DNA from 2 places in the Delftia sp. genome. Region 2 is predicted to be linked to the other one. Evidence: predicted binding sites of a transcription regulator. Region 2 holds the regulator's gene; the other holds the start of a gene.

Region 1 (4,579 bases), on a different contig from region 2:
TGACGCCTTCTGATGCGCCAGCATGGCCACGGGTTCCCGGCCTGTTGCATCGGGGCGCAGTGCCGCAATGCGCTGGACCACGCGATCGGGCTCGCCCAGCTGGCCGTGCTCGTAGGCCACGATGTGCCAGCCCGCGCAGGCCTGCAGCAGCTCGCCGGGCGCCAGCAGGAAATCGGGCCGGGAAGGCTTGCCGAAGGCCTCGTTGCCCTGGGCAAAGGTTTCGTACAGCAGCACACCGCCGGGGGCCACGCTGTCCAGCAGCGCCGGCCACAGCGGGCGCCACAGATAGTGGGTCACGACCACGGCGCCGAACTGCCTGCCGGGCAGGGGCCAGGGGCCGTTTTCAATGTCGGCGCACAGCAGCTCGCCCACGCCCTGCAGGCCGGCCAGGGCCTGGGCGTCGCGGTCCACGCCCGTCACTGCATGGCCGCGTGCATGGAACCAGCGCATGTGGCGGCCAGGGCCGCAGGCCACGTCGAGCACGGTGGCCTCGGGTGCCAGAAGATGCGACCAGCGTTGGATCCAGGGCGAAGGCGGCGTGGCTGCGTGCATGTGAAATTTCGGAAATGAATTGAAAGCGGCCGCCATTGTGCCGCCAGGCCTTTGCCGCGCTTCAATTTCAGAAGCAGGCCCAGAGCTGGTCGGCCATGCCCAGCATGAACTCGGGCTGCAGATAGAGCATGAAGACCAGGCCCAGCACCAGCAGCACGGCGGCCCACAGCGCCAGCCTGCGCAGCAGCTGTGGGCGGGGCGTGGTGGCTGTCGTCATGTCAGGCCGCCGCCTGCGCCGCACGCGGCCTTGCCACCGGGGCTTCGCGTATCGGCAGGTTCAGCAGGCCGGCGGCCACGCCCAGGCCGATGGCCAGGTACCAGACCACCTGGTAGCTGCCGGTGTGGTCATACAGATAGCCGCCCAGCCAGACACCCAGGAAGCTGCCGACCTGGTGGCTGAAGAACACCATTCCGCTCAACATGGACAGATGCTGCACGCCGAAGATCTGGGCCACGGTGGCATTGGTCAGCGGCACGGTGGACAGCCACAGCAGTCCCATGGCGGCCGAGAAGATGTAGACCGACCAGGGCGTCAGCGGCGCGAGCAGGAAGAGCACGATCACCACCGAGCGCGTGAAGTAGATGGTGGACAGCAGGTAGCGCTTGGGCAGGCGCTGGCCCAGGTTGCCGGCCACGTAGGTGCCGACGATGTTGAACAGCCCCACCAGCGCCAGCGAGATGCTGGCCACCTGCGGTGCCAGGCCGTAGTCCTTGAGGTAGCTGGGCATGTGCACGCCGATGAACATCACCTGGAAGCCGCAGACGAAGTAGCCAGCCGTCAGCAGCACGAAGCTGGGCGTGCGCAGCGCTTCGGCGACGGCCTGGCCCGCGCTCTGGTCGCGCACGGGTCGGGTATTGCCGGCCGTGAAGCCCGGCTCGCGCAGGCCGAAGGCCAGCGGAATGATCATCAGGGCGCACAGCGACAGCAGCAGCAGGGCGTTGGACCAGCCGAAGTTCGAGATCAGGCTGCCTTCCACGGGCACCATGAAGAACTGGCCGAAGGAGCCCGCCGCCGCCGTCACGCCCATGGCCCAGCTGCGCCGCGCCACGGGAATCTGGCGGCCCAGCACGCCGTAGATCACGGCATAGGTGGTGCCGGCCTGGGCTGCGCCTATCACCACGCCGGCCGTCAGGGCGAACCAGGTTGTCGTGGGCGCCATGGCCATGCCGGCCAGGCCCAGCGCATACAGCAGCGCGCCCACCAGGAGCACGCGGAAGGCGCCGAAGCGGTCGGCCAGCATGCCGCCGAAGATGCCGAGCACGCCCCAGGACAGGTTCTGGATGGCAATGGCCAGCGCGAAGGACTCGCGCGTCCAGCCCATCTCCTGGGTGATGGGCTGCAGCCACAGGCCGAAGCCGTGCCGGATTCCCATGGACAGCGTCACGACTGCGCCCCCGCACAGCAGTATCTGCACCATGGACATGGGTTGGTTGTTTTTGTGCATGCGGCAAACTTTAGCGAAACTCCGGGTTTTGCGCTGCGACGCGTGGGTCGCCCATGCGCCAGCGCGGCACTTCGTAGCCCTTGGCGGCACTGGCCTTTTCGGGATAGTCAATGTCAATGACTGTGAATGTATCCAGCACTGAGCCGGGCCGCGCACTACAATCCGCCCCCATGGCAGTCAAACCATCTCCTACTTCCGCCAGCGAATACTCCGAAGGCTCGATACGCGTGCTCAAGGGCCTGGAGCCCGTCAAGCAGCGTCCCGGCATGTACACGCGCACCGACAACCCCCTGCATGTGCTGCAGGAGGTGATCGACAACGCGGCCGACGAGGCGCTGGCCGGCTTCGGCAAGAAAATCCGCTTCACCCTGCATTCCGACGGCTCCTACAGCGTCGAGGACGACGGCCGGGGCATCCCCTTCGGCATGCACCCCGAGGAAAAGGCGCCCGTGGTGGAGCTGGTCTTCACCCGCCTGCATGCGGGCGGCAAGTTCGACAAGGGCAAAGGCGGCGCCTACAGCTTCTCGGGCGGCCTGCATGGCGTGGGCGTCTCGGTCACGAATGCGCTGGCCACGCGCCTTGAGGCCTGCATCCACCGCGAGGGCAAGGTGGCCACCATCGCCTTCTCGGGCGGCGACGTGGTCGAGCCCCTGCAATCGCGGCCGCTGGCCGCAGGCGAACGCAAGCAGGGCACGACCGTGCGCGTGTGGCCCGATGCCCGCTACTTCGAATCCTCCCAGCTGCCCATGGGCGAGCTGATGCATCTGCTGCGCAGCAAGGCCGTGCTCATGCCCGGCGTGTCGGTGACCCTGGTCAACGAGAAGACGCGCGACACCCAGACCTGGCAGTTCAAGGGCGGCCTGCGCGACTATCTGCAGCAAAGCCTGCATGGCGAGGCCGTCATCCCCCTGTTCGAAGGCGAGGGCTTTGCCGACCGCAACCACGACAGCTTTGCCGAAGGCGAGGGCGCCGCCTGGTGTGTGGCCTTCACCGAGGATGGCGCGCCGCTGCGCGAAAGTTATGTCAACCTGATCCCCACCACGGCCGGCGGCACGCACGACAGCGGCCTGCGCGACGGCCTGTTCCAGGCGGTCAAGGCCTTCATCGAGATGCATTCGCTGCTGCCCAAGGGCGTCAAGCTCATGCCTGACGACGTCTTCGCGCGCGCCAGCTACGTGCTCAATGCCAAGGTGCTGGACCCGCAGTTCCAGGGCCAGATCAAGGAGCGCCTGAACTCGCGCGATGCCGTGCGTCTGGTCAGCGGCTACGTTCGCCCTGCGCTGGAGCTGTGGCTCAACGAGCATGTGGAATGGGGCCGCAAGCTGGCCGAGATCGCCATCAAGGCTGCCCAGACCCGCCAGAAGGCGGGCCAGAAGGTCGAAAAGCGCAAGGGCTCGGGCGTGGCCGTGCTGCCCGGCAAGCTCACCGATTGCGAAAGCCGCGACCTGAGCCTGAACGAGGTCTTCCTGGTCGAGGGCGACTCGGCCGGCGGCAGCGCCAAGATGGGACGCGACAAGGAAACCCAGGCCGTGCTGCCCCTGCGCGGCAAGGTGCTCAACACCTGGGAAGTCGACCGTGACCGCCTGTTCGCCAACAACGAGATCCACGACATCTCGGTGGCCATCGGCGTGGACCCGCATGGCCCCCATGACACGCCCGACCTGTCCGGCCTGCGCTACGGCAAGATCTGCATTCTTTCGGATGCCGACGTGGACGGCTCGCACATCCAGGTGCTGCTGCTCACGCTGTTCTTCCGCCACTTCCCCAAGCTCATCGAGGCCGGCCACATCCATGTGGCGCTTCCGCCGCTGTTCCGCGTCGATGTGCCTGCGCGCGGCAAGAAGCCAGCAGCCAAGATGTACGCGCTGGACGAGGGCGAGCTGACCGCTATCCTCGACAAGTCCGCCAAGGATGGCGTGCCGCGCGAGAAATGCCAGATCAGCCGCTTCAAGGGCCTGGGCGAGATGAATGCCGAGCAGCTGTGGGAAACCACGCTCAACCCCGACACGCGCCGCCTGCTGCCCGTGCAGTTCATGAATCTGGACTTTGCGGCGGCCGAGCAGGTCGTCACCAAGCTGATGGGCAAGGGCGAGGCTGCGGCGCGCCGCGAGCTGATGGAGTTGCACGGCGACGCCATCGAAGTGGATATCTGATCCCCATGCCCCTGCGCCCGGCTGCCCCACAGCACCTTCCGCACCGCCCGCACCCTGCGCGCGCCGCTGCCGCGCGCGCGCTTGCAGCGCTGGGCGCGGCCCTGGCGCTGTGGGGGGGGGCGCAGCCCGCGCATGCCGATCTCTGGGCCTTCGTGGACGAGCGCGGCATCACGCACTTCGCCGCGCAGGCGCTGGACGAGCGCTACAAGCTCTACTTCCGCGGCTCGCTGTATGACAGCACCGAGCAGGGACTCAAGCCCCCGCTGGTGGAAGCCGAGGCCGCTGCCGACGATGACGGCGGCAGCGATGCCGGGCGCAGGCTGCAGGCGAGCACGCGGATGCAAAGCTTCTTCGACATCTCGCCGCGCTACAAGAGCGTGCGCGGCCACCTGCGCAAGGCGGCGGACCACACGGGGGTGGACTACGACC
Region 2 (4,579 bases):
CGGCCTGGGCTCGGTGGAAGACATCACCCAGCGCGCCCTCGCAGCACTGGCTGAATGACGCAGGCCATGCGCCAGACCCCAGAAAAGCACCCGCCGGGTGCTTTTTTGTTGCCGGCCTGCATCTGAAGCGCCGGCGACGCCCGGAGGATCAGTCGCGCGGCTGCACGGCCAGCGCCAGCATCATGGCAATCCGCGCCTTGGCCACGGGCAGTTGGACCAGATCGGCCTCTGCGGGGTCCGTGCCAAGCCCCGAGGCAACGGGCAGGCCTTCGGCGCAGCGCGTGCCCCGCCAGATCCAGACGCCTTTGTCGCGCGCACGCAGCAAGGCTGCTTCCATGCTTTCGTGAACGGTCGCATTGCCCGTGCCGGCCACCACGATGCCGCGCACGCCTGCGGCCACCAGCGCATCCACGCCGCAGGCTCGCGCCAGGGCACCGCTGAACACCACCTCGACCCAGGGCAGCTCATCCAGCGCCAGCAGATCAGACAGCGCGGGAGCGGAAATCACCATCCGCGCAACGGGGGCGACCGGCGTGACCGGCGCATCAGGCACCAGCCAGCGCACGCGTCCTTCCTCCACCACGGCCTGCGGGCCACCTTCCATGGAGCGCATGGCCTGCAGTCGGTAAGGTTGGACCTTTTGCACCTGGGCCGCCGCATGCACCTCGCCGCCGGCCACCACCCACACACCGCTGCGCCCGCCGCTGGCGGCCACGGTCACGGCATCGCGCAGATTCTGCGGTCCGTCGGCCAGCAGGGCCGTGGCCGGGCGCATGGCGCAAGTGAGCACGATGGGCTTGGCGGCAGGCAGCAGGCTGTGCAGCAGCCAGGCCGTCTCTTCCAGCGTGTCCGTTCCATGCGTGATCACCACGGCGCGTGTGTCCGCATCCTCCAGCGCCTGCGTGCAGGCACGCAGCAACGCGCGCCACACGGGCCAGTCCATATCCTTGCTGTCCACCTGCGCGATCTGCTGCGTCTGCACAGGCCCCAGCGCCTGCTGCTCCAGATCCGGCACGGCATCGAGCAGCGACTGCACCGTGATCTGTCCGGCCTTGTATCCCACTGCCTGCGACTGCGAATCCGCCCGGCCGGCGATGGTGCCGCCCGTGCCAAGAATCACCAACTTTGACTGCCCCACTTGCACCTCTTGGAAAACTGGTTAAAAATACAGATACTGTATAAATCATCAGATGACTTCTCTGCCTGCCATCTGAATTCAAGGACCGGACGCACGCCATGCTCGACCATCCCAAGCTCACCGCCCGCCAGCAACAGATCCTGGACCTGATCCAGGCCGCCATCTCCCGCACGGGCGCGCCCCCCACCCGCGCGGAAATCGCCAACACGCTGGGCTTCAAGTCCGCCAACGCAGCAGAGGAACACCTGCAGGCCCTGGCCCGCAAAGGCGTGATCGAACTGGTCAGCGGCACCTCCCGCGGCATTCGCCTGCGTACCGACACCGTGCGCAACATCAATGCCGCACGCGGCACCAGCTTCGGGCTGCCGCTGTCGGCCCTGGCGCCGCTGATGCTGCCGCTGGTGGGCCGCGTTGCGGCGGGCTCGCCCATTCTCGCCCAGGAACATATCGACCAGACCTATTCCGTCGAACCCAGCCTGTTCCAGGTCCGCCCGGACTATCTGCTGCGCGTGCGCGGCATGTCCATGCGCGACGCGGGCATCATGGACGGCGATCTGCTTGCCGTGCAGTCCGCGCATGAAGCCCGCAACGGGCAGATCGTCGTGGCACGCCTGGGAGATGAAGTCACCGTCAAGCGCCTGCGCCGCACCACGCAGGGCGTGGAGCTCCTGCCGGAAAACCCCGATTACCCGGTGATCCGCGTCGCTCCCGAAGAGGCCTTTGCCATTGAAGGCCTGGCCGTGGGGCTGATCCGCAACAGCATGTCCATGTAAGCCGGACAGGCAGCCCTGCACGGGTTGCCACCCCCTACTTCATGCACCGCCCAGGTGGTAGGCGCGAAGCCTTGCAGCTTCGCCCTGGGCGGAGCTTTGCCCGCAAACCGCAATCCTGCCTGTGTCCATGCCTCTTTGAAATACGCCAACAGGAGTCGTCACATGGGATTCGCTCTGCCAACACTGTCTTCTCTGTCCTTCCTGCGCCTGGCACAGGGCATTCGCCTGCCCGCCGCCGCCATGGAGCCCGCCATGCGCACCATCCAGCCCGAATCGCCTGTGCAATCCGAGCAGGCGACCATCCTGTCCTTCAGCAAGGCCCGCCGCCGCAGCCAGCAGCGGCGCAGCAAGTCAGCACGGCTACCAGAACACAGGGATGCGCAGCTGCTGCTGCCCCTGCAACCCGAACTGCCCTCCCTTCCGGCAGATCAGGCCCTGCCTTCGGGTCTGCGCATCATCCAGCGCTCGCCGCAGGAGCAGCCCGAATGCCTGTTCATCTCGGGCCGCATGGCCGATGTCTGTGCCGCCCTGGAACGCATGGAAGCGCACGGCGCGCAGACACCGGCCTGAGGTCGCCCTGAGACCAACCCGTCCACCCGGTCTGCGAGAGCCCGGGCCTGTCTCTTGCCTTGCCCAGCGGCAGGGGCTGCGCATCAGGCCCTGACAGCCGCCGGTGCAGCACTCCCCTCGCTGCGCCGATTGCGCATGCACCACGCCTGCGCCGCGGCAACGCACAGAATGCACAGCACGACGCTCAACGAAAAACGCAGTCCGCGCGCATCGGACAGCATGCCGAACAACGGCGCCACCATGCCGCCTATCGACATGGCCAGCCCCAGGGTCAGCCCGCTGGCCGTGGCTTGGTTGCGCGGCAGATAGTCCTGGGCCAGCGTGACCTGGGCGGCAAACGGAAGAAACATGCACACGCCCAGGGCCATGGTGCAGGCCAGCGCCATCCATGGCGTGGAGGCCAGGGCCAGGGCCGCCAGAGCAGGCAATGCCAACAGGTAGCCGGCGCGGATGGCCTGCATGCGCCCCCGGCGATCTGCAAGCGTGCCCCCCAGCAAAGTGCCCACCGCCGCAGCGGCTGTGAATGAGGTCAGCGTGGCCGCTCCCATGAAGTCCGAGCCGCCCAGCTCGCGCGTCACGAACATGGGCAGGGTGGACAGCACCGTCACATAGGGAATCGACCAGCAGACGATGACCCCGCACAGCAGGAAGAAGGCGCGCCAGTGGTTGGCGGGCAATTCGCCCTGCGCCACGGCCGGGCGCCGGGTGGCGCAATGGTCCTTGGCTCCATCCCGCCAGGTACAGGCATACCAGAGCACCAGCATGGCCGCTGCAGGCAGGGCCAGCATCCAGCTGCGGTGCAAGGCGCCTGCGCCCACCACGGCCGCAGCCAGCATGGGAGCGAACGATGCCCCCGCCGTTCCGCCCACCGAAAACACGCTCATCGCCTTCTGCGAGCCGCCGCCCGCCATGCGGGCCGCCACCGTTGCGGACGGATGGTAGGCCGCGATCCCCAGGCCGCACAGCACGGCAGCCAACCAGCTGACCCAGTAGTCCGGGCTCATGCCCACCAGGGCCAGGCCCAGGGCGGCCACCACAAAGCCGGCCGGCACCATCCAGGGCCGTGGCGACCGGTCGGCATACAGGCCGAACAGCGGCTGGACCATGCTCGACAGGCCCGTGGCCGCCAGCATCAGGCCGCTGGCTTCCGTATAGCTGTAGCCGCGCTCCAGCACCATGAAGGGCAACAGCGCAGGAACCAGTCCCTGGTAGAGGTCGTTGATGGCATGCGTGCCCGTAAGCAGCCCCAGACGTGCGCGGTTCATGCCCTGCCTCCTGTCACGTCCGTCATTCTCGAAAGGGAAATCATCTCCATACCTGCCACTTTCCTGCGGATTGAAAGTGGGTCATCGTAGAAAGTGCATGATCTGCATTCCTGCTACGAAGCAACAACAATCGTCGAGAAAATGACAACCCGGCAAAGTGGCCCACTTTCCCATGCCCGCACACGCGCTTGCCTGGATGACGTGCCTGCGGCCGCTCCATTGCCCCCGCACGGCGAGCACACGGCCCGCCCGGTCGTGGCCTTTGCCACAGACATGGCGGCCGGCGCTGCCATCGCACCGCATGCCCACCGCCGCGGCCAGCTGCTGCATGCCACCGAGGGAGTGATGCTGATCCGCGCGGATTCGGGCAGTTGGGTCGTCCCCCCGGGATGCGCCGTCTGGGTTCCACCACAGGCCCTGCACGCCATCCACATGGCCGCCGGCCCCGTGGCCATGCGCACCGTGTTCGTGGAGCCGGGGCTGCGGCCCGGCCTGTGGCAAGACTGCCGAGTGATGCAGGTCACGCCCCTGCTGCGCGAACTCGTGCTGGAGGCCATCGAGCTGCCCATGGACTACCCGCTGGGCGGCAGGGAGGAGCGTGTCATGCAGTTGATCCTCGACGAAATGGAGCGCGCCCGCGCCCTGTCCTTGCACGTGCCCATGCCCCGGCATGGCGCCCTGGCCGCCTGCTGCCGCAGCTTTGTGGACGACCCATCGCAGGACGCCGGCCTGGCCAGTTGGGCACAGCGGCTGCACATGCATCCCCGCACGCTGGCACGCCTGTTCCTGCGCGAGACCGGCATGAACTTCGGCGCATGGTGCCGCCAGGCCCG

What was found. The regulator LexA, encoded in region 2, represses DNA repair genes until DNA is damaged. The targets are predictions, from matches to a motif close to ACTGTATNNNNATACAGT.
Region 1: a site for LexA is predicted at 2,117-2,134, ahead of AC5I49_RS22160 (DNA topoisomerase IV subunit B). Genes of this name have one in related genera too.

The regions. Positions count from the first base shown of each region.
Region 1 is NZ_JCABYI010000031.1:225,459-230,037, forward strand. It holds gene AC5I49_RS22145 (class I SAM-dependent methyltransferase) at 1-552, opposite strand, end outside; gene AC5I49_RS22150 (hypothetical protein) at 620-769, opposite strand; gene AC5I49_RS22155 (MFS transporter) at 771-1,997, opposite strand; gene AC5I49_RS22160 (DNA topoisomerase IV subunit B) at 2,168-4,150, shown strand; gene AC5I49_RS22165 (lytic transglycosylase domain-containing protein) at 4,156-4,579, shown strand, end outside.
Region 2 is NZ_JCABYI010000004.1:350,497-355,075, reverse strand. It holds gene adk (adenylate kinase) at 1-58, shown strand, start outside; gene AC5I49_RS03440 (asparaginase) at 149-1,138, opposite strand; gene lexA (transcriptional repressor LexA) at 1,237-1,911, shown strand; gene AC5I49_RS03430 (hypothetical protein) at 2,074-2,481, shown strand; gene AC5I49_RS03425 (MFS transporter) at 2,565-3,746, opposite strand; gene AC5I49_RS03420 (AraC family transcriptional regulator) at 3,888-4,579, shown strand, end outside.